DNA from 4 places in the Dactylosporangium sp. NPDC050688 genome. Region 4 is predicted to be linked to each of the others. Evidence: riboswitches for the same ligand, from Rfam matches in the RefSeq annotation. Region 4 holds a riboswitch; each other region holds the start of a gene.

Evidence for each region. Region 4 has a riboswitch for cyclic di-AMP ahead of AB0H83_RS49225 (C39 family peptidase). Riboswitches for the same ligand answer to the same signal wherever they lie in the genome.
Region 1: another riboswitch for cyclic di-AMP. It lies ahead of AB0H83_RS06085 (hypothetical protein); the one in region 4 lies ahead of AB0H83_RS49225 (C39 family peptidase).
Region 2: another riboswitch for cyclic di-AMP. It lies ahead of AB0H83_RS40175 (hypothetical protein); the one in region 4 lies ahead of AB0H83_RS49225 (C39 family peptidase).
Region 3: another riboswitch for cyclic di-AMP. It lies ahead of AB0H83_RS43350 (NlpC/P60 family protein); the one in region 4 lies ahead of AB0H83_RS49225 (C39 family peptidase).

Annotation. Positions count from the first base shown of each region.
Region 1 is NZ_JBFAIC010000004.1:104,764-111,886, reverse strand. Features, by position in the region: gene dnaG (DNA primase) at 1-1,101, opposite strand, end outside; gene AB0H83_RS06095 (ElyC/SanA/YdcF family protein) at 1,221-2,207, shown strand; gene AB0H83_RS06090 (polyprenyl synthetase family protein) at 2,343-3,626, shown strand; gene AB0H83_RS06085 (hypothetical protein) at 3,755-4,513, opposite strand; cyclic di-AMP (ydaO/yuaA leader) riboswitch at 4,643-4,785, opposite strand; gene AB0H83_RS06080 (diguanylate cyclase) at 4,832-6,352, opposite strand; gene AB0H83_RS06075 (response regulator transcription factor) at 6,508-7,123, shown strand, end outside.
Region 2 is NZ_JBFAIC010000063.1:8,257-15,379, forward strand. Features, by position in the region: gene AB0H83_RS40145 (MBL fold metallo-hydrolase) at 39-1,148, shown strand; gene AB0H83_RS40150 (LacI family DNA-binding transcriptional regulator) at 1,289-2,359, shown strand; gene AB0H83_RS40155 (hypothetical protein) at 2,356-2,550, shown strand; gene AB0H83_RS40160 (MarR family winged helix-turn-helix transcriptional regulator) at 2,660-3,076, shown strand; gene AB0H83_RS40165 (hypothetical protein) at 3,100-3,522, shown strand; gene AB0H83_RS40170 (exopolyphosphatase) at 3,532-4,476, opposite strand; gene AB0H83_RS40175 (hypothetical protein) at 4,550-5,539, opposite strand; cyclic di-AMP (ydaO/yuaA leader) riboswitch at 5,576-5,719, opposite strand; gene AB0H83_RS40180 (glycoside hydrolase family 19 protein) at 6,123-7,123, shown strand, end outside.
Region 3 is NZ_JBFAIC010000074.1:23,759-30,881, reverse strand. Features, by position in the region: gene AB0H83_RS43365 (long-chain fatty acid--CoA ligase) at 1-1,796, opposite strand, end outside; gene AB0H83_RS43360 (ABC transporter ATP-binding protein) at 1,793-2,557, opposite strand; gene AB0H83_RS43355 (ABC transporter ATP-binding protein) at 2,586-3,317, opposite strand; cyclic di-AMP (ydaO/yuaA leader) riboswitch at 3,651-3,795, shown strand; gene AB0H83_RS43350 (NlpC/P60 family protein) at 3,804-4,808, shown strand; gene AB0H83_RS43345 (methyltransferase domain-containing protein) at 4,842-5,603, shown strand; gene AB0H83_RS43340 (sigma-70 family RNA polymerase sigma factor) at 5,705-6,628, opposite strand; gene AB0H83_RS43335 (NAD-dependent epimerase/dehydratase family protein) at 7,045-7,123, opposite strand, start outside.
Region 4 is NZ_JBFAIC010000112.1:874-7,996, forward strand. Features, by position in the region: gene AB0H83_RS49215 (Ig-like domain-containing protein) at 1-420, opposite strand, end outside; gene AB0H83_RS49220 (hypothetical protein) at 528-1,394, opposite strand; cyclic di-AMP (ydaO/yuaA leader) riboswitch at 1,683-1,825, shown strand; gene AB0H83_RS49225 (C39 family peptidase) at 2,002-2,877, shown strand; gene AB0H83_RS49230 (transglycosylase domain-containing protein) at 2,900-5,065, opposite strand; gene asnB (asparagine synthase (glutamine-hydrolyzing)) at 5,465-7,123, shown strand, end outside.

The DNA.
Region 1 (7,123 bases), on a different contig from region 4:
GTCGCGCACCGCGACTGGACCCTTGGCCATGCGCAGCTCGCAGGGGTCCATGCCGTCGGGGCCGACGGCGATGAACGTCTGCGCCACGAAGCGCTGGTCGTCCTCGAACGCCCGCAGCGCCGCCTTCTGCCCCGCCGCGTCGCCGTCGAACGTGAAGATGATCTCCCCGCCGTAGCCGTCGGCGTCGAGCAGCAGCCGGCGCAGGACTGCGATGTGGTCGGCGCCGAACGCGGTGCCGCAGGTGGCGACGGCCACGGGCACGTCGGACAGGTGGCAGGCCATGACGTCGGTGTACCCCTCGACGATGACCACCTTGCTCTGCTTCGCGATCTCCCGCTTGGCCTGGTCCACCCCGTACAGGACGTGGGACTTCTTGTAGAGCGGGGTCTCCGGGGTGTTCAGGTACTTCGGGCCGTCGTCGTCGTCGAACAGCTTCCGCGCGCCGAACCCGATCACGTCGCCGGAGATGTCCTTGATGGGCCACAGCAGGCGGCGGCGGAACCGGTCGATGAGGCTGCCGGAGCGCGCCTCCCGCGACAGCCCGGCGGTGATCAGCTCCTGCGCCGTGAACCCCTTGAGCCGCAGGTGCTTGCTCAGCGGGTCCCAGCCCTCGGGCGCGAAGCCGCAGCCATAACGCTCCGCCTCCTCGCGGCCGAAGCCGCGCTGGGCGAGGAACTCCCTGGCCAGCCGGGCACCGGGCGAGCCCAGTTGCTCGGCATAGAAGCGGGCGGCCTCGGCGTGCGCGGCGATCAGCCGCTGCTTCTGCCCCGTCTGGCGGACCGGCGCGCTGCCGCCCTCGACATACTGCAGCTGCAGGCCGGCCCGGCCGGCGAGCCGCTCGACCGACTCGACGAACGTCAGGTGGTCGTGGTCCATCAGGAACTTGATGGCGTCGCCGCCGGCGCCGCAGCCGTGGCAGAAATACACGTTGCGTGCGGGCGACACGTTGAACGAGGCGGTCTTCTCGTCGTGGAACGGGCACAGCCCCTTGAGGTTGCCACCGCCGGCCGACTTGAGCGTCACGTGCTCGGAGATCACGTCCGCGATCGCGGTGCGCTCACGCACCAGGGCGATGTCCTCGTCCCTGATCTTGCCGGCCAACCGAAGCCACCTCCCCTACCCGGGATACATCCTGCCTCGGGCCACCGACAATTTACGACTTCACAGCTCCCACATCACACGGGCACCACCACATCACAACGCCGTGCGATGCTGCCGCCATGCCGAAACTGCGTGACGAGCGCGTCGCCTGGCTCGCCGTCCAGGACCGGTTGCGCCGGCGCAGCCGCCGCCTGGGGCCCCTGGGATGGCTGATGACCTTCGCCACGCTCGGCGCGTGGGCGGTGCTGCGGTCGCGGGGGCGGGGCGCGGCGCGCATGGCGGCGTACTCCCTCGCCGTCGACCACGTCGCCGGCTACCTCGACGACGACGAGCGCGAGACGCTGCGCAGCGACCGGCGGGTGCCGCCGTGGTTCCTGTTCGAGGTCGAGCGGGCCAGGTGGGCGGCGCGGGCCGGGCAGCGGCTGCCGTCCGGGCGGGAGACCCCGCTGGAGCGCCGCCGCCGGATCCTGCTGCGGATCGTGCTCACCGGCAGCGTCGCTGCCGCGCTGGTGCTCGCCCCGACCGCCTGGGTGTGGGCCGGCTCCATGGGCCGGATCGGGCCGGCCGACGGGGCGCCGGCCGCGGACGTGGCGATCGTGTTCGGTGCGCAGGTCGCGCCGGGCGGGCAGGTGCCGATGCCGTTCCTCAAGGGCCGGCTCGACACCGCCGCGCGGCTGCTCACCACCGGCAAGGTCAAGGCGCTGCTCATCTCGGGCGACGCGCAGGGCGGCTCCGGCGACGAGGTCCGGGTCATGCGCGACTACCTCGCCGGGCAGGGCGTCGACCCGGCCAGGATGGTCGTCGACCCGCACGGCCTCGACACCTATGACACGTGCCGCCGCGCCCATGACGTGTACGGCGTGACGAAGGCCCTCCTCGTGAGCCAGGAGCTGCACCTGCACCGTGCGGTCACGCTGTGCCGGCGGCTGGGGGTCGACGCGTACGGGGTACCCGCGCTGTGTGAGGGATGCCAGCGGGTGACGATCTGGTACAACACGGCCAGAGACGTTGCCGCGGGCCCGAAGGCGGCATGGGAGGCGCTGCGGCACCGGCCGGCCACGGTCGTATCGCCGCCGGATCCGTCGCTGCTGGAGGCGACGCGCTGACCCGCCCACCATCGTGGGGTTTTGGGCGTGTCCGACCGGCACCGGCGGCATACTTGACCAGTCCACGGCGCCGGCACCGATCGGCGCTTGTCCATGCTGCGATCCGATAGGTGGTGCGTTTCCGGTGAGTGCCCCGTGCCTGGCGGTGTCCGGCTGATGGTCACCGTGCTGCGCTCCGTCGACGACGTCCTCGCCTGGGCCGGCCTGCTGGTCGAGCCGCCGCTGCGCACCGCCGTGGGCCGCCTGCCGGCACCGTCGCGCGACGTGGCGGAGCTGCAGCTGGGCGGGCTCGACGAGGACCCGCCGGGGGTGCGGACGCGCGCCGCCCTGAGCCTTGTCTGCGCCGGCGCGGTCGGCGGCGACCCGCACGACGCGGTGCCCGGCGCCGTCGCGGTGGAGCTCGTGCACCACTGGTCGGTCCTGCAGCGGGACCTGTTCGACGGCGACCTGACCCGCCGGCACCGCCCGACCGCGTGGAGCGTGGTCGGCCCGCACCCGGCGACCCTGGGCGGGGAGGCGATGCTGGCGCTCGCGTTCGACGTGGCCGCCACCGGCGATCCGACCCGGCGGGTGCCACGCCCGCTGCGCCAGGCGACCCGGGACCGGCAGCAGCCGGGCGGCACCGACGGCACCCGCGCGTTCGACGGCCCCCGCGGTGACGCCGGAGCGCCCGGCGACTGGCCTTCCGGCCCGCTCGGGCACGCCCACCGCAACGACGACCGGGCCACCCGGGACAGGTTCGTCGAGCGGGACGGCCCCGGCGACCCGTGCGCCGACGGCGGGCGGCGGCAGGCCGCGGCGGCACTCGTGGACCGGGCCGGGGTACGCATCCTCGGCGACACCGTCCAGCAGCTGCTGCACGGCCAGCACACCGTGCTCGGCGCGACCCTCGACCCGGACGCGGCCGACCGCTCCGGCAGCGACCTGCTGCGCGACTGCATCACGGCGGTCGAGCAGCGCAGCGGCGCCCTGCTCGGCTGCGCGTGCGCGCTCGGTGCGGTCGCCGGCGGCGGCGACCCGGCGACGGTGGAGCAGCTGCGGCTGTTCGGCGTGCGCCTGGGCCTGGCCGTGCAGTTCGCCGAGGACCTGCTCGGCATCTGGGGCGACCCGGCCGTGACGGGCCGGCCGACGTTTCCGGACCTGCGCCGCCGGCGGCGGTCGCTGCCGGTCGCCGCGGCGCTCGCGGCGGGCGCCGACGAGCTGGCGGACCTGCTGCGCCGCGAGGGCCGGCTCAGCGACGCCGAGCTCGAACGCGCCGCGAAGGTCATCGAACGCTCCGGCGCCCGCTCCTGGTGCGTCCAGCAGGGCGAGGACCTCCTGGCGCAGGCGCTGCTCGCGCTCGACCTGGCGATCCCGGAGCCGGCGGCGGTCGCCGAACTCGTCGCCCTGGCCCGCTGGGCCACCCGCCACCCCGCCTGAACAGCCCGCCCACCGTCCACGCAGACCGCAGACCCGCGGACCGCAGACCCGCGGACCCGCGGGCCGGCGGACCGCAGACCGCCGGTCAGCGAAACCGCGGCCGGCCGGCAACAGCGGCGCGGTCCCGGTCAGGTCAGCGCGCCGACCACCTGCTCCGCGCGCGAGGCGTGCTTCTGGTACGCCCCCGGGAACGCCGAACGCTGCACCGCCTGCGCGGCCGCGGTCACGCTCATCCGCTGCCAGCCCTGCACCCGCGACAGTGCGGAGTAGAACAGCATCGCGGCGTGGGACGGGTCCATCAGCTGCGTCACCGTGCCCCAGCCCTGGCTGGCCCGCTGCTGGAAGAGCCCGACCGAGTCGTGGTCGGACCCGACGCCCTGATGCGGCAGCCGCAGCGAGGCCGGCACGGCGGAGCTGGCGACGTTGTACAGGTCGCTCTCCTGCATGGCGGTCGCGACCGCGATCACGAGGGCCCGGTCGGGCATGCCCTGCGCCCTGCCCTGCTTGACGATCAGCGCCGCGTTGTCCATCTGCTGCTGGTCGAGCCCGGCGACCGGCCGCACGACCGGCGGCGCGGGCGGCACCGGCGGCACGGCCGGCGCCGCGGCGGCGAACGGCCCCGGCGACGACGCGTCCGGCGCGGCGGCGGCACCGGACAGAGCGCCCGGGGAAACGCCCGGGGAAACGCCCGGGGAAACGGTCCGGGAGGCGGCCGCGACGGCGCCCGGCTCGGCGTACGCGGAGCCCGCGAACACCGACGTCGGCGAGTCCGCCGGCACGGTGGCCAGCAGCGTGGCGGACAGCACGGCGACCGAGACGGTGCCGGGTCTCCCGCCGAGCACGAGACGGCGATGTCGCGGCTGGAACTGGCGTGGCAACGGCTTCACTACTGAGAAAGTCCTTCGTGGCAGGCAGCACATGGCATGCGGCATCGGCACGGCGCCGGACGGCGGCGTGCTGGAAGGGGGAACCAGTGGTGAGGCGCTACGACGGCGAGCGGGCGGCCATCATCGGCAGACTCCTTCCGGTGCCGCCTACCGGGTTAGCTGACGGGTTCGGGCGGGAAGTTTCGCCCTACCGTGGCTCGGCCACGGATACACCCCAGAGGACGATGTGGGTCCCCGGCTCGCGAAGTCTCGCGACTCGACGGCGCCTGCCCGGCAGCGCCGATGCGGCGCAGGTCGACCGGAGCAGACATCCCGACCCTACTGGGCGGCTTCCGGGCGGGCCAACCGCAGCACCTGCATACCACCCGGAGCACCCGAACGCTCACCGAACGCTGTCACCCGTCTGGTCACCTCGCCGGCATGACGACTGCCCTTGACCAGGTACATCTCGCGGTCCGCGGCCCGCAGCGCGGCCCCCGCGTCCTCCACCGTGTCATCGATCACGGCCACGCCGACGCTGACCCGTACCCGCATGATGTGCCCCTCGTGCGTGACCGGCGCGGAGACCGACCGCTCGAGGCGGTCGACGAGCGCGCCGAGGTCGGCGACGCTCACGTTGCCGGTCAGGACGACGAACTCGTCGCCGCCGAGCCGCGCGACGGTGTCGGTGGGCCGGACCAGCGACTGCAGCCGGTGCGCGACGGCGACGAGGACCGCGTCGCCGGCGTCGTGGCCGAGGGTGTCGTTGACCACCTTGAAGTCGTCGAGATCGCAGAAGAGCAGCGCGCTGAGCACGCCGTCGGTACGGGCGAGCCGGAGCGCGGCGGTGAGGGCCTCGGTGAACGCCTCGCGGTTGACCAGGCCGGTCAGCGGGTCACGGGAGGCCCGGCGGACCAGGTCCGCCTCGGTCGCCTTGCGGCCGGTGATGTCCTGCACCTGCGTGATCGCGAACGCGGGCGAGCCGGCCACGACGGACATGGTGGCGGAGATCCAGATCGTCTCGCCGTCGCCGCGCACACAGCGGACCTCGTGGTCGCGGACGGACCCGATGCCGCCGGCGAAGACCTCCCGGCTGTGGTCGAGGTCGTCGGGGTGGATGACGTCGCCGAAGCGCATCGAGACGAGCACGTCCTCGTCCCGGCCGAGCAGCTCGCACAGGGCCGGGTTGACCCGCACGATCCGGGCCAGGTCGGTGCCCTCCAGGCCGATCATGCACATGCCGGTGCCGGCGCCGTTGAACGCGAGCCGGAACGCGGCCTCGCTGGCCGCCAGGTGCCGGCGCTCCCGGCGCAGCGCCTCGACCAGATTGGCGTTGTTGATCGCGATGCCGGCCTGCGCGGCGAGCATCTCCAGCAGCTCCCGCTGGAACGCGCCGGGCCGCTTGCCGTCCGTGGGCAGGTCGACGCTGAGGATCCCGACGAGCGAGCCGTCGGGTGCGCGCAGCGGCGCGAACAGGGCGTCGAGGGGGTGCCAGCGCTCCTCGTCGGGGACGCCGTCGGGCAGGTCGGCGGCGTCGGGGACCCACGACTGGATGCCGTCGTTTGGCCGGTCGTGCGGCAGGTACCGCAGCTGCCCCCACTGGTCGGCGGCGGCGAGGTGCGCGTCGAACTCGGCCGCCGGGTACCGCACGCCGAGCAGCTCGGCGCGGGCCTCCTCGGGGCCGGCGATGGCGACGGCCTCGTACACGCCGTCGGGATGCAGGTAGTTGACCACGGCGGCGCCGAACCCGGCGCTCTCGACGACGGCCTCCGCGATGCGCTCCAGGGTCTCGGTGACGGTGTCACCGGTGTTGATCCGTCCCGTGATCGTGTAGACGGAGCGGATGGCGGCCATTGCCATGTCCCGATCTCGATCCACGGCTCGCCTACCCCGATCCGGCCGACCCTGCGTCTGCACATCGACGCATCGGTTCTGATCCTAAGCAAAACGTGCGCTGTCGCACGACCAAGAACCGCAACCCGGGCCCGGTCGCCGGCGGTGGCTATTGTGCAGGCATGTCGGAGCAGGTCAGGCTGGTGATCGCCGATGACCAGGCGATGATCCGGGCGGGCCTGCGGCTGGTCGTGGAGACCGCGGCCGCCGGGTCCATCACGGTCGTCGGGGAGGCGTCCGACGGCGTGGAGGCGGTCGCGGCCGCCCGCCGGCTGCGGCCCGACGTGCTGGTCATGGACATCGCGATGCCGCGGCTGGACGGCCTCGCCGCGGCCCGGCAGATCCTCGCCGACCCGCGGCCGCCGAGGATCGTGCTGCTGACCATGTTCGACACCGACGAGCACCTGCACGCGGCGCTGCGCCTGGGGGTCAGCGGGTTCCTGCTCAAGGTGTCGCCGCCGGAGCAGCTCGTCGACGCGGTCCGCATCGCGGCGGCCGGTGACGCGCTCATCGACCCGGCGGTGACGACCCGGGTCATCGCGTCGTTCGCCGCCAGGCCGGATCCCGCCCCGGCGCCGGAGCTGGACACGCTGACCGTCCGGGAGCGCGAGGTCCTGGAGCACCTGGTGCGGGGGCTGTCCAACGCGGAGATCGGCGAGCGGCTGCACATGGGCGAGGCGACGGTGCGCACCCACGTCGGCCGGATCTTCGTGAAGCTCGACCTGCGCGACCGGGTCC
Region 2 (7,123 bases), on a different contig from region 4:
GCTCACGACATGGCGGGTGAACTGGAGGTCGACGGAGCATGGGCAAGACGACACGGGTCCTGACGCTGGCAGCGGTCGCGGCTGCGGCGGGTGGGGTGGCGTGGGCGCTGCGTGACCTTCCGGCCCAGCTGGGCGCCCAGGCGTCCGGTGCGCGGGCGGAGCGGATGCGGCGCTCCCCGCAGTACGGCGACGGCAGGTTCGTCAATCCCGTACCGCGCGAGGCACTGCCGGACGGCGCGATGGCCGGCGCGCTGCGCGAGCTGATCTTCGGTCAGCAGCCGCGGCGGCCGAAAGGGGTGATCCCGGTGGTGAAACCGGCGTTCCCCGCGAAGCAGGACGGCGACCTGCACGTCACCTGGTTGGGGCACTCCACGGCGCTCGCCGAGGTGGAGGGCGTCCGGGTGCTGTTCGACCCGGTGTGGAGCGAGCGGTGCGCGCCGACGTCGTTCATCGGGCCGAAGCGGCTGCACCCGATGCCACTGGGCATCGGGGAGCTGCCCAGGATCGACGCGATCGTGATCTCGCACGACCACTACGACCACCTGGACCTGGCCTCGATCAAGGCGCTCGCGCGTTCCCAGCAGGCGCCGTTCCTGGTACCGCTGGGCGTCGGTGCGCACCTGGAGCGGTGGGGCGTGCCGCTGGCCCGGATCATCGAGCTGGACTGGGACGAGTCGTTCGCGGTCCGGCACGTCACGCTGACCGCCACGGCGGCGCGGCATTTCTCCGGCCGCCGGTTCAGCCGGGACGGCACGCTGTGGGCGTCGTGGGCGGTCAAAGGCGAGCGGCGCGGCGTGTTCTACACGGGCGACTCCGGCTACTGGGGCGGTTACAAGGAGATCGGCGAGCAGCACGGGCCGTTCGACGTGTCGCTGATCCAGGTCGGCGCGTACGGCGACGCCTGGCCCGATATCCACATGAAGCCCGAGGACGGGGCGAGCGCGCACCTGGACGTGCGGGCCGGGGTGCTGATCCCGCTGCACTGGTGCACGTTCAACCTGGCCGTGCACGCGTGGTCGGAGCCGGTCGAGCGGCTGCTGGACGAGGCCGCCGCGCGCGACATCACGCTGGCGGTCCCCCGGCCAGGTGACCGGCTCAACATCGATGCGTTGCCGGCAGTTGAACCGTGGTGGCGCGCCATTGCGTAACAGTTAAAAGGCCAGGTCAGGGCACGTGTCAGGGCACACATGCCAGGACCCGGCAAAAGGCTGGCGGACGGACCCCCTCCCGACGTACTGTATCGATACAGAAGGAACTGGATCGATACAGTGAAGGGAGGACCTGACCCGTGAAGGCCACGTTGCAGACCATCGCCGACGAGCTCGGCGTGTCCCGCAGCACGGTGTCCAACGCCTACAGCCGGCCGGATCAGCTCTCCCCGGAGCTGCGCGCCAGGATCCTCTCGGCGGCGCAGCGGCTGGGCTACGCGGGCCCCAACCCGACGGCACGCTCGCTGCGCAGCGGCAAGGTCAACGCGATCGGCGTACTGCTGACCGACAACCTGTCGATGGCGTTCACCGATCCCTACGCGGTGGCCTACCTGCGCGGACTCGCGGAGGCGGCCTCGGCGCGGGAGACCTCGCTGCTGCTGCTCAACCTGCCCAAGGACGAGGCGGCCGGCCGGCGCGTCATCAGCAACGCCGCCGTCGACGCCTTCTGCCTCTACTGCGTGCCCGACTGGCACTCGGCGCTGGAGCTCGTCCGCTCCCGCGGCGTGCCGATCGTGATCGGCGAGGACCCGCAGGCATTCGGGCCGGACGCGAGCTACGTCGGCATCGACGAGCGCGCCGCGGCCCGACGGCTGGGCGAGCACGTCGCCAACCTCGGCCACCGCGACATCGCGGTGGTGGCGCACTGGATCGTCGACGACGGCGTGACCAGCCAGGTCCACGCCGACCTCGCCGACCTGCGCTACTACGTGACCGGCGAGCGGGTCCGCGGCTTCCGCGACGCGTTGCTGGCCGCCGGGGTGCCGTGGGAGCGGGTCGTGCTGATCAACGCGGCGGCCAACCAGCGCGAGGAGGGCACTGAGGCCGCCGCCCACGCGCTCGACCGGCTCGACCGGGCGACCGCGATCCTGTGCACCTCCGACGTCCTGGCCCTCGGCGTGCTCGACGCGCTGCGGGTGCGGGGCCTGCAGGCCGGCCGGGACGTCTCGGTCACCGGCTTCGACGACATCCCGGAGGCGGAAGCCGCCGGCCTCACCACGATCCGCCAGCCGAGCGTCGAGCGCGGCAGGCTCGCGGGCGAGCTTCTGCTCGACCCGCCCGAAGACCCGGCGCTGCGTCGCCTGACGCTGCCCGTATCCCTGGTGGTCAGGTCGACCACCGGACCGAACACTGCCAAGGAGAAGTCATGACCCCGATCGCCCTGATCATGTCGCTGGAAGCCGTCCGCCTGGAGGCCAACTCGGCCATGCCGAACGCCCCCGTCGTCGACGACCACCGCCGCGACTCGGCCAGCATGGCCAAGATGCGCAACTTCACCGCCCGCACGCTGCGCCGCGCGGCCGACCGAGTCGAGCCCACGCCGGCCCTCACCTACGGGTAATGCGGTAACGCGACACCAAGAGCGCCGGGGCGACCTCCGCCCCGGCGCTCTTCGCTGTCCCGGCCGGGAATACTAGCCATGGCTATAGTAGCCATGTACATTATTGGGCATGAGCGGTCCTACGCCCGGGTTCCTGGTCTGGCGGCTGTCGATGAAGTGGCGGGTGGCCGTCGACCGGGCGCTCGCGCCGGTCGGGCTCACCCATGCGCAGTATTCGCTGCTGGCCAGCCTGCTCGGCCTGGAGCGGCCCAGCCAGCGACGGCTCGCCGACCACACCGGGCTCGAACCGCTCTACGTCTCCAAGCTCGCCCGGACCCTCGAGGCCGCCGGACTGCTCGACCGGCTGCCCGACCCCGCCGACACGCGCGCCGTGCAGCTGGTGTTGACGGCGCGGGGGCGGGAGGTCACCGCTCAGGCCGTCGGCATCGTGCGGGAGCTGATGGAGCAGCTGCTCGCGCCGCTGGACCAGGGGCGGCGGGAGGCGTTCGTCGAGGACCTGCACGCCCTGCTGGACACCACGTTCTGACCCTGAACCCGAAGGAGTGCGCCATGAGCACAGCACCGACGACCCTCAACGGCCGGATCATCGGCGAGGCCGAGCGCAGCACGCGCGCCGTGCTCGAGCTGCTGCTGGCCCGGACCAGCACATCGTTCGAGCAGTGGGTCGCGCTGAATCTCACCGGCACCGAATCCGTCACGCGAGACGCGTTGGTGGCGAGGATGGCGAGCGGGCTGCGGGCCGACCCCGCGACTGTCGCGGCCGTCGTCGACGCAGCGGTGCGGGCCGGCCTGCTGACCGGGGACATCGCGCTGACCGCGGAGGGGCGGCGGCGGTTCGAGGACATCCGCGCCGGCATCGACGCGATCACCGCCCGGCTCTACGGCGGCCTCAGCGAGGAGGAGCTGGCCACCGCCGGGCGGGTGTTGCTGCTGGTCACCGACCGCGCGAAGACCGAGCTGGCCGCGGCTTAGGGGCTCGGCCTAGGAGCTCATGGCCGCCGCGCGCGGCGCGCCCACCTTGGCAATGATCTCGGCCAGGACGCGCTCGGCCGCGTCGTGCGGGACCTGGCAGGTGCCGGCCGCGAGGTGGCCGCCGCCGCCGTACTCGAGCATCACCGAGCCGATGTCGGTCGGGGAGGTGCGGTCCAGGATCGATCTGCCCACGGCGAAGACGGTGTTGAGCCTCTGCTTGCCCCAGATGACGTGGACGGAGACCCGGGCCGCGGGGTACAGGGCGTACACCATGAAACGGTTGCCGGCGTAGATCACCTCTTCGTCGCGCAGGTCGACGACGACCACGTCGCCCTCGACGTGGCTGACGCGGCGCAGCTGGTCGACGAAGAGCTCCTGCTGCTCGCGGAACAGCTCGGCCCGCTCGGCCACGTCCGGCAGCGTCAGGATCTCCTCGACGTCCTGGTGGTCGATGCAGGCGTCGATGAGCTGCATCATCAGCTGGTAGTTGGAGATCCTGAACTGGCGGAAGCGGCCCAGTCCGGTCCGGCTGTCCATGAGGAAGTTCATCAGCGTCCAGCCGACCGGCTGCAGAATGTCCGCGATGTCGTACTGGGCGGAGTCGGCCTTGTCGACCGCCTCCATCAGCTCGTCGGAGACGGTCGGGAAGCGCTCGGCGCCGCCGAAGTGGTCGTAGATGACGCGGGCCGCCGACGGGGCCTCCGCGTCGATGATGTGGTTGGCGCGGTCACCGGTGTTGCGCAAGGTCTCCGAGTGGTGATGGTCGAAGACAAGGTGGGCGCCCGGCGCGTACGGCAGGTTTGTCAGGATGTCGCCCGGCCCGATCTCGACGGTGCCGTCCTGAACGTCCTTGGGGTGCACGAAGGTGATGTCCCCGATGAGGTCCAGGTGACGCAGCAGGACGGCGCACACCAGGCCGTCGAAGTCGCTGCGCGTCACGAGTCGGTACTTCACTTCGGATCCCCTCACCCTGCGCCGGCCGGTCGACAGTTGCCCTATCGGCCGGCCGGGCGCGGATGTGAGGTTCTTACAGTATCGACAGGTGTACGTGGTTCGTGTGGTCGCTGGACGGGTCCCCGCCGACGCCGCTGTAGTGGTGCCAGCCGACCGCCGGCGTCCACACCTGCTTGAACCAGATGACGTACATGACGCCGAGCCGGTCCGCGTTCTTGACGAAGTAGGTCGCCAGGTTGGCCCCGTAGACCTTGTCCTCGCCGGCGGCGACCCCGCCGAAGCCGGACTTGGCCTGCACCGAGAAGTCGCACGCGCGGCCCTTCGGGTGCTCGTACGGCCCGCTCGGCCGGTAGCACGAGACGAACCGCTTGAACCCGGCCGCCTGCGCCTGCCGCATCGCGTGCAGGGTGCGCTGGGTGAGGCAGCCCGAGGTGGTGGGGTCATCCATCTTGCAGGACTCCGACGACCAGCCGCCGCTCGCGTTGCGCGGCGAGGGCTGGGCGAGGGGCAGGTTGGCGGAGACGAAGCCGTTGCTCGGGCCGCCCGCCTGGGCCAGCCCCTTCTCGGCTTCCTTCTTCTTCGCGGCCATCACCGCGACCTGCTCCTGCTGGAGCTTGACCTCAGCCTCGAGGGCCTCCTTCTGCGCCTTCTGGTCTCTCTGGAGCTGGTTGAGCTCACGCAGCAGGTTGTCGTTGTGGTGGGCGATCTCGTCGATCGAGCCGGCCCGCTCGGCGAACCCGGTCGGGCTGCCCGAGTCCATCAGCGCCATGAACGTGGTCAGCGGCCCCGTCCGGTACGCCGCGACGGCGATCGCGGACACCTGCTCGGTGACCCGGGCGAGGTCGGCCTCGGTCGTGGCGAGCTTGGCGGTCAGCTCGGCCTGGTGCTTGATCGAGGCGTCGTACTTGTCCTTCGCCTCGATCCAGGCACGGGTGCTCTGGTCGAGGACCTGCGCGAGGGTCGCGTTGGACCCCTCGTCGCCGGTGTCGTCTCCCGGCTCGGCGGCGGCCGGCATGGCGGCCATCCCGAGCAGGACGGCGGCCGTCATCAGGACGGCGAGCATCCGCCGACCGGGATGTCGTGAAGACATCTGGCTCGTTGTTCCTTCCGTCGGCCGCCGACCGGGTTAGCTGACGGGTTCGGGACGGAACGATCCCTACCGCGGTCACCCGCAGATTCACCCCAGTTACGGTTGGGTCCCCGATTCGCCGGTGTCGAGCCGGCGATTAGGCGGCAGTCGCGTCCGGCACCGCGGGGGGCGGTGCCCTGTCGGACGAGACCGAAGGCCAGCCTACTCAGGGCGATCAGCCCGCGCAGCGCACGGCTTGTCCGCCGCTGTGACCCACCTCGCGACACGGTGGCATCTCAGCAGGTCGCCTAAGTCGGGGGAAAGAAAAACACGTGACGCAAATCACGAAATCATTTGGTCGTTTGCGGTAATACCCCGCCTGACCTGGTTGTTCTCCGCAACTCGCCGATCGCGCACCGTCACCATCGAACCGGCTCCCGCCCGTGCCGGCGCCGCCCGGGCACGGCAGCTTAGGGAAACCGTAAAGGTTGTTCATTATTCGATGTTGTTCGCTGCTCCGGCCGGGCCCGCCTGGTCGGATGGGCGTACAGCAGTCGATGTGAACGGAAGTGATCTGGTGTCCAGAGTGCGCCTGTTGGCGATGCTCGCCGCGACCGCAGTCGCCGGTGGGGTCGTCGCGGTCTTCAACATGCTGCCCGCGTCGGCGGCCAGCTGCGCGGCCGCGTGGCAGTCGTCGGCGGTCTACACCGGCGGCGCGACCGTGTCCCACAACGGCCGCAACTTCCTCGCCAAGTGGTGGACGCAGAACGAGGCGCCGCCCGGGACCAGCGGGGTCTGGCAGGACCAGGGCGCGTGCGGCGGGAGCACCCCGCAGCCGCCGACGCAGACCGGGTCCGCCGGCGGGTGCAGCTTCCCGGCGTGGGTGCAGGGGCGCAACTACGTCACCGGCGACATCGTGAAGTTCACCGACGGCAAGTACTACATCGCCGAGCACGACAACCCGGGGTACAGCCCGACGATCAGCACCTGGTACTGGGATCCGTACACCTGCAACGGGGGAGGCGGGAGCACGACGCCGCCGCCGAACAACCCGACCACCAACCCGCCGTCGAACGGGGCGTTCGTGGTCAGCGAGGCGCAGTTCAACCAGATGTTCCCGAACAGGAACCCGTTCTACACGTACAACGGCCTGGTCGCGGCACTGAACGCGTACCCGGCGTTCGCGAAGACCGGCAGCGACGCCACCCGCAAGCAGGAGGCGGCGGCGTTCCTCGCGAACGTGAACCACGAGACCGGCGGGCTGGTGCACATCGTCGAGCAGAACACCGCGAACTACCCGCACTACTGCGACCTGAGCCAGCCGTACGGGTGCCCCGCCGGGCAGGCCGCCTACTACGGCCGCGGGCCGATCCAGCTCAGCTGGAACTTCAACTACAAGGCCGCCGGTGACGCCCTCGGCATCGACCTGCTGCGCAACCCGAACCTGGTGCAGACCGACCCGGCGGTCGCGATGAAGACCGCGCTCTGGTACTGGAACACGCAGAGCGGCCCGGGCACCATGACCCCGCACAACGCGATGGTCAACGGCGCCGGGTTCGGCGAGACGATCCGCAGCAT
Region 3 (7,123 bases), on a different contig from region 4:
ACCCTGCTCCCGTACATGTCGTCGACGAGCGACTCGAAGGCCGACGCCACGGCGCCGCGGCGGACCTTCTGCGTCGCGGTCAGCTCGCCGTCGGTGTGGTCGAGTTCCTTGGGCAGCATCCGGAACGTCTTGATCTGCTCGACCGGGTTGTGCCCGGCGTTGACCGCGTCGACGACGCCCTGGATCAGGGCCACGACCTCGGGCTTGCCGGACAGGTCGCGGTAGGTGGTGTAGGGGATGCCGCGCCGCTGCGCCCACTCCCCTACGGTGTCGAGCTCGATGCCGATGAGTGCGGTCAGGTACGCGCGCCGGTCGCCGATGACGATCGCCTCCTTGACGAACGGTGAGGCCTTCAACGCGTTCTCGATCTCGCTCGGGGCGACGTTCTTGCCACCGGCCGTGATGATGATGTCCTTCGATCGATCGGTGATCTTCAGGTGGGTACCGTCGAGCAGCACGCCGACGTCGCCGGTGCGCAGCCAGCCGTCCGGCGTCATCGCCTCGGCGGTCGCCGCCGGGTTGCGGAAGTAGCCGGCGAACGTGCCCGGGTGCCGGGTCTGGATCTCCCCGTCGTCGGCGATGCGGATCTCCACCCCGTCGTGCGCCTCGCCGACCGTGCCGAGCCGGACCCGGCCGGGCCGGTTGGCGGTGCTGATCGCGGTGTTCTCGGTCATGCCGTAGACCTCGTACATCGGCACCCCGATGCCCATGAAGAACCGCAGCACGTCGGGCGCGATCGGGGCGGCGCCGCTGGCGGCGTAGCGGACCCGGCGCACCCCGATGCGCTCCTTCAGCGCCCGGTAGCACAGCAGCCAGCCGGCGGCGTAGAGCAGGCGGCTGCCCGCGGTGTGCCGGCCGCCGTTGGCCTCCAGGGTGGCGCCGATTCGGTCGGCGACCCGCAGCCACAGCCGGGCGTTGGACCGCTTGAGCAGCGACGCCCCGGCGAGCCGGACGGTGACCCCGGCCATCATCTTCTCCCAGATGCGGGGCACCCCGAACAGGATCGTCGGCTGCACCTCGCGCAGGTCGGCCTGCACGGTCGCGATCGACTCGCCGAAGTGGACGGTGACGCCCGCCGCGGCGTTGAACCAGACGGTGAAGACCCGCTCCGCGACATGGCACAGCGGCAGGTACGACAGCGTCAGGTCCCGCGGGCCCGGCGCCGGGTCGGCGAAGCCGCCGCCCTCGACCAGCACCCGGATCGCGAAGTCCACGTTGGCCACGGTGAGCATCGCGCCCTTGGGCCGCCCGGTGGTGCCCGACGTGTAGATGAGCGTGGCCACGTCGTCGTCCTGCGACGCCAGCTCGACCGGGCCGTCGTCCTCGTGCGAGGCGAGCAGGTCGCTCCAGGCGACGAGCTTCGGGTGCTGGTACCGGCCGCGGATGCCCCGCGGCTCGAGGTAGACGATCCACTCCAGTTCGGGGCAGTCGTCCAGCACGGCGAGGGCCTTGTCGACCTGCTCCTGGTCCTCGGCGAAGAGGATCCGGGCGCCGGAGTCGGCCAGCACGTGCCGGACCTCGTCGGGCGGGTTCGTCGGGTACAGCCCGACGGTGGCCGCCCGGACCGCGACCGTCGCCACGTCGACGAACAGCCACTCGGACCGGTTCTCCGACTGGATCGCGACCCGGTCGCCGGGCCGGACGCCGAGCGACCTGAGCGCCCGGGCGACCGTCTCCGCGGTGCGCCAGTAGTCGCGCCAGGTGATCTCGCGCCAGATGCCGCGGTGCTTCTCCCGCATCGCGACGGCGTCGGGCGTCCGCTCGGCGTGCTGCCTGACCAGCTCTGCGATGGTCATGCCCGCTCCACCTCCCCCAGGTAGGCGCGCAGGACGTCGGGGTTGTGCTGCACCTCGGCGGGCGTGCCGGTGGCCACCGGCACGCCGAAGTCCACGACCATGACCCGGTCGGCGAGGTCCATCACGAGCCCCATGTCGTGCTCGACGAGGATCATCGGGATGCCCAGCTCCTCCCGGACGTCGAGGATGAAGCGGGCCATGTCCTCGGTCTCCTCCAGGTTCATCCCGGCGACCGGCTCGTCCAGCAGCAGCAGCTTGGGCTCCATCGCCAGGGCGCGGCCGAGCTCGACGCGTTTCTGCACGCCGTACGGCAGCAGCCCGACCGGCAGCCGGCGCCACTGCGCGAGCTCGAGGAAGTCGACGATGTCCTCGACCACGGCGCGGTTGGCGACCTCCTCCCGCCTGGCCCGGCCGAGCCACGCGATGGCGGCGAGGGTGCCGTACCGGATGTGGTGGTGCCGGCCGAGCATGAGGTTCTCCAGCACGGTCAGGTGCTGGAACAGCTCGACGTTCTGGAAGGTGCGGGCCACCCCCAGCTTGGCCACCTTGTCCGGGCGCAGACCGGTGAGGTCGGCGCCGTCAAGGGTCACCCGGCCCTGCTGTGGCCGGTACACACCGGAGATCACATTGAAGATCGACGTCTTCCCGGCCCCGTTGGGCCCGATGACGGCGAAGAGCTCGTCCTTGGCGACGGTGAACGAAACACCGTCGATGGCTTTGACGCCGGCGAAGCTGAGCCGGACGTCTTCGAAACGCAGCACGGCGACTCCCGAAGGGGTTGTTGCGGCTCTATGACAGCCAGCGTTTGCGACGCTTGTAGTGCTTCACGTCGCGGAAGGACCGCTCGGCCCGTCCCAGGTAGAACTCGCGGATGTCGTCGTCGGCGAGCAGTTCGGCGGCGGGTTTGTCGAGCACGACCTTGCCCGTCTCCAGCACGTATCCGTGCTCGGCGATGGACAGCGCCATGGTCGCGTTCTGCTCGACCAGCAGCACGCCGGTGCCGGCCCGGTTGATCTGCACGATCAGGTCGCGGACCTGCTCGACCAGGCGCGGCGCGAGGCCGAGGCTGGGCTCGTCGAGCAGCAGGTACGCCGGGTCGGACATGAGCGCCCGCCCCATCGCCAGCATCTGCTGCTCGCCGCCGGAGAGGTATCCGGCGATGCTGCCGCGGCGCTGGGCGAGGACGGGGAAGAGGGTGTACATGCGGTCCATGGCCTCCGCCCGGCCCTTCGGGCGGGTGTGGGCGCCGAGCCGCAGGTTCTCCTCGACGGTCAGCTCGGCGAACGTTCTTCGTCCCTCCATCACCTGCGACACACCGCGGCGGACCACGGCGGCCGGCCTGAGCCGGTGGATGGGGCGGTCGTCGAGCGTGACCGCACCCTTGGTGACGGCGCCGTCATGGACGCCGAGCAGGCCCGACAGGGCCCGCAGCAGGGTGGTCTTGCCCGCACCGTTCGCGCCGAGCAGCGCGACGATGCGACCGGGTGGCACCTGCAGGCTGACGCCGCGAAGTACCAGCATCACGTCGTCGTAGACGACCTCGAGGTTCTGGACACGCAACACGGGGTGACGCTCCTCCGGGGGTGTTCGGAGTGGGCGAACTATGTGCATCGACGGTGAATAAAGTTACGTGTATTTAACCGGGTCTCAGAGCAGAATCAAGCCCCAAATGTGTGTCCGTCAACACCATCTTCTGTGTTGCATCACCGTCCGATGTGGACCGACGACCCGCCGTGATTCGGACTTTTGGGGTAATAGATATAGAAGAACGCGGGCGGGTTTCGCTTCGCTGGTGATCACGTTAAGTTATGTCCTGGCCTGCACGGCAGTCCGTCGCCCACCCCGGGCGGCGCCGGGCAAGCGCCGCCGAATCGAGCGCCGCTCTGGCGCTGTCGAGCCGGGGACCCAGGGTCCTTGGGGTGAATCCGCGAAGCGCGGTAGGGCGCACTCTTCCCGCCCGAACCCGTCAGCTAACCCGGTAGGCGGTCAGTGAAGAAGGGTCATCCCTTGTCCGCTGGACACCGCGCCAAGCGGTCCTTGCTGCGCTCCCTGGTCATCGGGGCCGTCGCGCTGGCCGTCGTGGCGCCTGCGAGCGTCGCCAAGGCCGATCCCACCCTCGCCGAGATCGAGGCCCAGCTGGAGAAGATGGGCGACGAGTTCGAAGCTACGGTCGAGGCTTACAACAAGGTCAACGAAGATCTCGCCATCGCTCAGGCGGCCAACGTCGATCTGCAGAAGAAGCTGCAGCCGTTCGCCGACAGTGCCGCCGCCGCCGGCGCCAACGTGGACGTCCTGGCGGTGGCCGCGTTCAAGACCTCGGGCAAGCTCGGCACCCTCTCGGTCATCTTCGGCGCGCGGTCCTCCGATTCACTGATGGACCAGATCACCACCCTGCAGCAGATCAACAAGCATCAGCAGGCGGAGATCGGGGCCTTCCAGGAGGCGAAGGTCAAACTCGCCGAGGAGCAGCAGAAGATCAACGACACGCTCGCCGCCGAGAACGCGAAGAAGGCCGAGCTGGAGACCAAGAAGAAGAAGATCGAGGGCGACGTCAAGAAGCTCGAGGATCTCAAGCGCCGGGCCACCGCCGCCGGTAGCACCAAGACCTCGGGTTCGGCGAAGCCGGCTGGTCCGCCGCCAGCGGTGTCGGGCGTGGCCGGCAAGGCGGTCACCTTCGCCTGGAACCAGATCGGCAAGCCCTACAAGTGGGGAGCGTCAGGACCCGGCAGCTATGACTGCTCCGGCCTTACGTGGGCGTCGTGGAAGAACGCCAGCGGCAGAACCCTGCCCAGGACCGCCCAAGGTCAGTACAACGGGCTGCCACATGTTGCACGGGCCGACGCCGCCCCCGGTGACCTGGTCTTCTTCGGCTCCTCAACCAGCAACATCACCCACGTCGGTCTCTACATCGGCAACAACCAGATGATCCACGCTCCGACGACCGGCAGGACCGTGGAGATCCAGTCCCTCGCCTCGCGCACGAACATCCGGGGCTTCGGCCGGGTCAGCTGACCCTCCAGGAGGCCATGCCCGGCAAGATGGGGCATGGCCTCCTGGGATCCCGAGCAGTACGCCCGCTTCGCCGACGAGCGGTCCCGCCCCTTCCACGAGCTCGTCGCGCGCATCCCGACCACCACCCCGGTCGCCGTCGTCGACCTCGGCTGCGGGCCCGGCACGCTGACCGCGACCCTCGCCGCCCGGTACCCGGACGCGGCCGTGCTCGGCATCGACGCCTCGCCGCAGATGCTCGCCGCGGCGGCACCCCTGGCCACGCCGCAGCTGTCGTTCCAGCTCGGTGACATCGCCGGGTGGCGGCCGCAGCGCGGCTCGGTCGACGTCATCGTCGCCAACGCCTCGCTGCAGTGGGTGCCCGACCACGCCGCGCTGCTGCCGGTCCTCGCCGCGGCCCTCGACGACGGCGGCACCCTCGCCTTCCAGGTGCCGACCGGCGGCCCGGTCCTCGACGCCACGGTGCTCGACCGGGCGGGGCTCGACCCGGCCCTGCCCGGCCCGCGCGGCGCGTCGCCCGTGCGGGAGCCGGCCTGGTACGTGCGCACCCTCGCCGGGCTCGGCCTGGCCGTGGACGCGTGGGAGACGACGTACCTCCACGTCCTGCCGGGCGACGACCCGGTACTGGAGTGGTTCAGCGGCACCGGGCTGCGGCCGTACTTCGACGCGCTGTCCGGCGCCGAGCTCGACGACTTCCGCGCCCGGGTCGCGGCGCACCTGCGCGAGCACTACCCCCGCGAGCCGTTCGGCACGATCCTGCCGTTCCCGCGGCTGTTCGTGGTGGCGCACCGGCCCTGATCATGGGCGGTTCCTGATCATGGGCGGTCCGCACCGCCCCGACTGACACGACAGCCCCCGACCCGGGAGGGTCAGGGGCTGTGGGTCGTCGGTCGAGGTGGTTATGCGGCCTGCAGGCCCTCGGCGCGGGCCAGCTCGCGGAGCCGGCCGAGGGCCTGGATCTCCAGCTGGCGGATGCGCTCGCGGGACAGAGAGAACCGGCTCGCGACCTCGGTCAGCGAGTGCTCGCGACCGTCCTCCAGACCGTACCGGGCGCGCATGATGCCCGCCGACCGGTCGTCGAGGTGGTTGAGCAGGCCCTCGATGCGCTGGCGCTCCAGGGCGGCGAGGACCACGTCCTCCGGCGACGGCGCGTCGGAGTCGGAGACCAGGTCGCCGAGGCTGGTGTCACCGTCGTCGCCGACAGGGGTGTCGAGCGAGACCGTGTCCTGGGACCAGCGCTTGAGCTCGTGGACGCGCTCGACGGGGACGCCGAGGGCGGTGGCGAGCTGCTCGGGCTCGGGATCGTTGCCGAGCTCACGGGTGAGCTGACGCGCGACGTTGCGCATCCGGTTGACGTCTTCGACGAGGTGGACCGGCAGCCGGACGGTGCGCTCCTGCTGCGCGATCGCCCGGCTGATCGCCTGGCGGATCCACCATGTCGCATATGTCGAGAATTTGTAGCCGCGCACGTAGTCGAACTTCTCGACGGCACGGACCAGGCCGGTGTTGCCCTCCTGGATCAGGTCGAGCATCGGCATGCCGGACCGCACGTAGCGTCGCGCGATCGAGACGACGAGGCGCAGGTTGGCCCGGATGAACCGGTCCTTCGCGCGCTCACCATCGTCGACGAGGCGCTGCAGCTCGGCGGCGCTCACGCCGTCGGGCAGCTCGCCCTCGTCCAGCAGGTGCTCCGCATAGAGACCGGCCTCGACCGCCTTGGAAAGCTCGACCTCAGAAGCGGCGTCGAGCAGCGGCGTGCGGGAGATCTCATGCAGGTAGACACCAACCAGGTCGCGCTCTTCGGCACCTGTATCGGGTCGCATCTCCACTTTCACGTTCTCCACCTTCGGGCCCCTCCCCGTCCATCCTTCGCCTTCCCCGTTTCACCCTGCTAAAACGGGTGCCCCCCGGGTATGCCCCCTACACAACGGCCACGTGCCCTGCCGAATTCCACCCTCGCGGGCGATTCCGGTGACGACCCGTGAGAGTTGCACCACTTACCTAGACGACTCGGGAGCAGCTCCGGTTCGCTTCGGTTCCAACAAGTGATACGTGGTATTCCTGCCCGTCAGACGCCTAAACTCGCTGTGAGTTCCCTGGGAACGGCACTGACTGGGACCGGGGTCACGGATGTTCATCGGCAAGCGTCGGCCGGATGACAGGCAAATGCGCAGGTATCCGTAGAAATCGACGCGTGCCGCCGTCTGTCGAAATGCTGACGTGCTCGTCACACTCCCGCCTACCGTGCGTGCCATTCCCGCAACAGGGCGACTTCTTCCTCTTCGGTGAGACCAGTCATGTGGCGTATGTCACTGAAT
Region 4 (7,123 bases):
TGACGTGACGACCGGGCCGCTGGGCTTCGCCGCCGTGGTGAAGGCCGTCTCCCGGGTCACGGGCTTGTTGTCGGCGCCGACGGCGGTGACCTTCGCGGTGTAGGCCGTGCCGTAGCGCAGCGCGGTGGCGGGCACCCAGGAGGAGCCGTCGTCCCGGAACTCACCGGCGACCCGCTGGCCCGCCGCGTCGGTCAGGGCGACCTCGGTGATCTTCCCGTCGCTCACCTTCGTGCCGATCTCGGTGCTGACCGCCACCCCCGACTCGCCCGCCGCCGGGGTGAGGGCCAGTCCGACCGGCGGCGCGGGAGCGTTCCATTTCGCCGCCGTGTGCTTCTTCGGTGAACTGTGACATCCCGACAGGCCCAACTGCGCTCCCACCGCGAGCGCGATCAGCGCCACCGCGGTCCGGCCGGGCCTCATGTGCTCTGCCTGTGCATGGACATGGGGGCATCGTCGTGCGCAGGTGGGCGAGGCCGGGGCGGTAAACGAGTGACAATGCGAGGGACCTGCCGGCGCGCGGCGCCGTCCTACATGACGGCGTCCACGATCCGCTGTGCGAGCCCTTCCCATTTCGCGTAGGCGTCCGGGAAGGCCGACCGCTGCACCATCTGTGCCGCGACGGTGACGGCCAGCTGTTCCCAGCCCTGGATCCGGGACAGTGCCGCGTAGAACTTGCGTGCGGACTCGCGCGGATCCATCAGCTGGTCGACCGAACCCCAGCTCGGCCGCTGCTGGAAGAGGCCGACCGAGTCGTAGTCGTACCCCACGCCCTCGTTGGGGCGCTGCAGCGACTGCGGCACGTTCGGGTTCGCGAGGTTGCGCAGGTGGCTCTCCTGCAGGGCGGTGGCGATCCCCACGACGGCCGCCCGCCGCGGCAGGTTCAGCTGCCGGGCGACGTCGATGATCGCGACGGCGTTGTTCATCTCGGCCTGGGTCAGCCCGCCGACGGGCGCGTGGACGGTCGGCGACGGCGACGCCGGTTGTTCGGCGGACGGTGCCGGGGCGGCGTTCGTCGGTGTCGGGGCGGCCTTCGCCGCCGGCGGCGTGACGGTGCCGGTGGCGTCGGCGGGTTTCCGGGCGCGGCTGCGTGAGGCCGGCCCGTCGGCCGCCGAGCGTCCGGCGTCGACGGCGAACGCCGCGCTGTCCGCCGGCACGGCGACGGGTCCGGGTCCGGCCGACGACGACAGCGTCGTGGACAGGGCGATCGTCGCGACCGCGACGGCGGCCACGGCGTACCGGCGCAGCCTGGCGGGCACGGGTGCGTGCAGCCGGAGGCGGGCCGCGTGCAGCCGGAGGCGGGCCGCGTGCCGCCCCCGGCGGGAGCGGCGCAGATGGCGGGGACCGCGCGTCTGCGCGCCGCTGAGCTGCTGGTCGTTGTCGGCGCCCGGGAGCATCCGGCGAGCCTAGGGGTGACCCGGACCAGGGGGTGTGGCAGGCGTGCGAACCGGCCGCCCGGACACTGGGCAGGCCGCACGGCGCCTGGTGCGGTCGGCGAGGTGCACCGGGGCACGACGCAGCCGACCGGCAGGCGGCCGGTGCGCCCGCAGTCTGCACCCGGTCCGTTCGCTATGCCGTCGTCACGCCCGGTAGCCGCGCCGCGTGGGGGATCCGGTGTCGTTTTTCGCGGCCCGGTAGTGTCCTCGCATCCGCCCGGCCCGCCGTCACCCACCTCGGGTGACACCGCGGCGGATCCGCTGAGTCGCGTCCACGCGAGCCGGGGAACCGAGCACCACCGGGGTGAATCCGCGGGGCCTGGGCCTCGAGGTAGGGCGATCTTCCCGCCCGAACCCGTCAGCTAACCCGGTAGGCGGCACCGGAAGGAGCACTCCGTGCAGCCATTGACCCGGCATCACCCGTGTCGCGGCACCTCGACCCGCGGACCGGCCCGGTAGCCACCGGACCTCACCACACCGGCCGCCGGCCGGTGTGGCAGCCCCCCGCCCGGATCACGTCCGGCACCGGCAACAGCAGCCGTCATCCAGCATGTCTGTCGAGGTACCCGTGAGCTACCTGTACAAACCCAGGCACCACAGCCCCAGCCCCAGCCCCGTCCCGTTGCGCTCCCGCGTGCTGCCGATCGCAGTCGCCGCGGCGGTCCTCGCCGTGACATTGGTCGTCGGCGTGGCCGTGCAAGCCTCAGGCCCCGGCCTGTTGGCCGACGCGCAGTCGCTGACCTCCGCGGATTCGTCCCGGTCCGACGTCGGCCAGGCCGCACGCGACCGGCAGCGGACACAGGCGGCGCCCGACGCCGCAGCCGCCCCGTCGAAGGCCGCCGCCGGTGCGGCGCCGTCCACGCCCGCCCCGCCCGCCGCCACGTCGACCGCCCCGCCCGCCGCCACGGCCGGCACCACCGCACCGGCCGCCCCGGCGGCGAAGGAGCTCGCCTACCGGTTCGCCTGGCAGGAGAACTTCTACTTCTGCGGCCCGGCGGCGACCCGGATCGCACTGACCGCGCGGTCGATGTACCCGTCCCAGTCCGAGGTCGCCCAGAGCCTGCGCACGACCGTCAACGGCACCGACTCCGCCGACGACACGACCCGGACGCTCAACGCGTACACGAAGTCCTCCTTCTACAAGTCGCACTACATCACCGGTCAGTCGGCCACCCAGGCCGAGATCGACCGGATGCAGGCGGACATCGTCAACGCGATCGCCAACGGCTACGCCGTGGTCGCCAACATCACCGGCTCCGCCGTGGACGACAAGGGAGGCTCGCACGCGTACCCGGGCGGCCACTACATCGCGGTGGTGGGCTACAGCAACGGCGGCAAGACGGTGAAGATCGCCGACCCCGCCGACGCCCTGGGCGTCGGGCACTACACGCTGACGACGGCCAAGCTCGCGCACTGGACCGCCCTGCGCGGATACTCCGCCTGACGCGGCGGTCAGCGGCCAGCGGTCAGCGTCCCAGCGCCCGCACCCGGCTGGGCGGCCGGAACGCCTGGACCGGCTGGCCGCGCAGCGCGCCCGCCATGGTCTGTGCGACGGCGGTGTTGACCGAGCCGGCGATGCCGCTGCCCACGTGGTCGTTCGGGTTGTCCGCGTTCACCGCGATGCCGGCCGCGGCGATCTGCGGCGTGAAGCCGACGAACGTCTCGGTCGAGTTGCGCTCGGAGCTGCCGGTCTTGCCCGCGACCGGGCGACCGCCCAGGATGCCGGACACGTTCTCGGCCGTGCCGCCGTCGCACTTGTTGTACGCCGACGACCGGCTGACCGGGCACCGTGCCGCGTCGGTCGCGGCGGCCGCCACGTCCTCGCTGACCACCTGCCGGCACTTCGGCGCGGCGGCGTCGACCGGTTTGCCGTCGGAGTCGGTGATCGACAGTACCGGCAGCGGCTGGCAGTACAGGCCACCGGCGGCGATCGCCGCGTAGGCGTTGGCGAGGTCGAGCGGTGTGGTCGAGGCGACCCCGAGGGTGAACGATCCCCACTGGTCCGCCTTGGCCGCCATCGCCGCGTCCGCGCTGGAGCGGAACGTGATACCGAACCGCTGCGCCATCTCGACCACGCGGCGCGCGCCGATCTGCTGTTCGAGCCAGACGAAGTAGGTGTTGACCGAACGGCCGAAGCCGTTCCACATCGTGCGGTCCCCGTCCATCCAGCTCGGGGAGTCGTTCCCCGGGCACCACCTGCCACCGCAACTGCCCGGGCCGCTGCCCGGCCACACGGTCGCCAGCCGGCTCGGTGCTTTGTACCTGGTGCTCAACGGCATGCCCGCGTCGAGCGCGGCCAGCATCGTGAACATCTTGAACGTCGAACCCGCCTGATACCCGGCGACGCCACCACCGCCCGCGATGAGCTGGTTGACGGTGTTCGGGTACTGCGGATGCTGGCGCGGGTTGGGATCCAGGCTGTAGCGGCGGTTGACGGCCATCGCGAGGACCCGGCCGGTGCCGGGGGTGACGACGGCCAGCGGCATCGACCGCGCGCTGCCGTAACCGTAGACGCTCAGGGACTGGTTGAGCGCGATCGCCTGGATCCCAGGGTCGAGCGACGTGACCACCGTGTAGCCGCCGGTGCGCAGCGCATCGTCGCGTTCGGCGCGCGTGGCGCCGAACTCCGGCTGGCTGCCCCACCACTGGCGGAAGTAGTCGCAGAAGAAGCCCCAGTCGTTGTGCGCCTGCGGGACGGACACGCAGTTGTTGGGCAGCCCGCGCTGCGTGAGCTTCAGCTCCTGGGCCTGCGCCGCGGCGGCGTCCGAGGCGCTGATCACTCCCATCTTCGTCATCGCGTCGAGCGTGTAGGCGCGGCGCCGCAGGGCCGCGTCGCGGTCGCCGCTGATCGGGTTGTCGCCGTCCGGTGACTGCAGCAGCCCGGCGAGCAGCGCCGCCTCGGGCAGCGTCAGCTCCAGGGCCGACTTGCCGAAGTACGTCTGGCTGGCGGCGTAGACGCCGTAGGCGCCGGCACCGAAGTAGGCGATGTTCAGGTACCCCTTGAGGATGTCCTGCTTGCTCAGGTGCTGTTCCAGCATCGTCGCGTAGCGCATCTCGCGGACCTTGCGGGCGGGCGTGTCGGCGACCGCGTCGACCCGCTGCTGCGGCGACAGGCTCGGATCGTTCCTCAGCACGTTGCGCACGTACTGCATCGTCAGCGTCGAGGCGCCCTGCTGGGCGCCGCCCCGGCCGTTGGAGACCAGCGCGCGCAGGACGCTTTTGCCGTCGACACCGCGGTGCTGGTAGAAGCGGGTGTCCTCGGCCGCGACGACGGCCTGCTGGAGCACCGGTGCGATCTGCTCCAGCGGCACGTCCTTGCGGTACTCGTCGTAGAACGTGGTGATGAGCGTCTTGCCGTCATTGGCGTAGACGTAGGTGGCCTGCGGCGGCGGTGGCAGCGCCAGGTCCGAGGGGAGGTTCCGCCAGACGTCGCGGCCGGCGTTCACCGTGGAGCCGCCGATGAGCGCGAGCGGCAGCACGCTCGCGGCCACGACCAGACCCGAGATGACGCCGCACAGCACGAGCCGGCCGAGCGCCCTGAACGCGCGGGCTGAGCGACCCGGCGCCTCGGCTGCCGCACGGCGGGTGCCGGCGCTGTGCTGGGACCGGCGTCGGGCGCGGACGAGGCGCATTGGCTTCTCCCAATCAGACAACAGGTGGTTCGCTTGCCGCCGATCCGAGAAGGACCGATGTGACCGGCGCGCCGTTACCCGGGGGGTACCGGGCCAAACGGCAGGGGCGCCCGGCCGCCCGGATGGTCACCCCCGGACCGGGCTAGCCCGCCCGCGTGCCGGTGATCCCCCTGGTGGGAGCGATCGGATGACGGCCGGGCAATCAGGGGCCCGACCTCGGCGGGCTCTGTTCGGCTGGATCGCGCGGCGCACGGTGGCCGTTCGAACGGGGGCTCAGCCGCACCGACGGCAGCTCACCGGCGACGGCTCACCGGCGACCGCCGACAGAGCGGTCCGCGGCCCGACACCGCTGCCACGCGAGGCGACCGAAGGGAAACGACGCCCATGTGCGGCTTCCTGATGTACGTGGGGGACTTCCCCATCTCCCCGGAGACCCTTGGACAGGTGGAACGGCAACTGGAGTTGCTCGACCACCGCGGCCCCGACGACATGGCCCTGGAACGGTCAGGGCAGTGCGTGGCGGCCGGCTTCAAACGGCTCGCCATCATCGACGTGCACGGCAGCCGGCAGCCGCTGCGGTATCCGCCGAGCGGGCCGGACGCGGGCCGGTGGACACTGGTCTTCAACGGCGAGATCTACAACTTCGAGGCGCTGCGCGAGGAACTGATCCGCGTGCACGGCGCGCAGTTCGCCACGGACGGCGACAGCGAGGTGGTCGCCGCCGCCTACCACTACTGGGGCGAGGCGGCGCTCGACCGGTTCCGTGGCATGTTCGCGTTCGTCCTCTGGGACGAGACCACCGAGACGGTGCACGCGGCGCGGGACCAGTTCGGGATCAAACCGCTGTACTACCTGCCGACCCTCGAAGGACTGTGGCTGTCGAGCGAGAAGCCGCCGCTGCTGGGGATCGCCGGCGGGGAACTCGACCAGACCGCGCTGTCGCTCTACCTGACGATGCAGTACGTGCCCGAGCCGTACACCCTGCACCGGCACATCGCGCGGCTGCCCAGCGGCGGGCTGCTCACCCGCGCGCTCGGCTACCCGCCGGTGGTCCGGCGGCGCGGCAGGCCGAAATTCCGGCCGGACCCCGCGGTCTCCGAAGCGTCCATCGTGGACGAACTGCGCGACGCGCTGCGGGAGAGCGTGCGATGCCACCTGCGCGCGGACGTCCCGGTCGGCGCGTTCCTGTCCAGCGGGATCGACTCGACCGCCATCGTCGCGCTCGCCGCCGAGGTCCATCCCCGCCTGCGCGCCTTCACCGCCGGCTTCGACACCCCCACCGCGTTCTCCGAGTTCGACGTGGCCGAGCGGTCGGCCCGGCACCTGGGCGTCGAACTGGTGCCCGCCATCGTCAAGCCGGAGCAGGTGATGGAGGCACTGCCGCGCATCATCTGGCACCTGGGCGACCCGGTCGCCGACCCGTCGATCGTCCCGCTGTACTTCCTGGCGCAGACGGCCGCCGAACACGTCACCGTGGTGCTGTCGGGCGAGGGCGCGGACGAGCTCGCCGGCGGCTACACCATCTACCGGGAGCCGCGGTCCCTCGCACCGGTGCGCCGCCTCGGCGAACCGATCCAGCGCGGCCTGCGTGCTCTGGCCCGGGCGGTCCCCGAGGGGGTCAAGGGCAAGAGCTACCTGCTGCGGGCCACGACGCCGATCGAGACGCGGTACTTCGGCAACGCCCGCGTCCTCGGCGACGAGGAGAAGGCACGGATCCTCCTGGGCGGCGAGCCGGGGGTGGGCCACCCGCACGTGACCGCGGCGCTCTACGCCGAGGCGGCGGACCTCGACGAGGTCACCACCATGCAGCACATCGACGTCAACACGTGGTTGCCCGGCGACATCCTGACCAAGGCCGACCGCATGTCGATGGCACACTCGCTGGAGCTGCGCGTGCCGTTCCTGGACAGGGGCGTGTTCGAGGTCCTGTCGCGGCTGCCCGACCGGCTGAAGGTGCCGGCCCGCAGCCGGACCACCAAGTACGCGCTGCGCCGGGCCCTCGAGGGCATCGTGCCGGACTTCATCGTCGACCGGCCGAAGCTCGGCTTTCCGACGCCG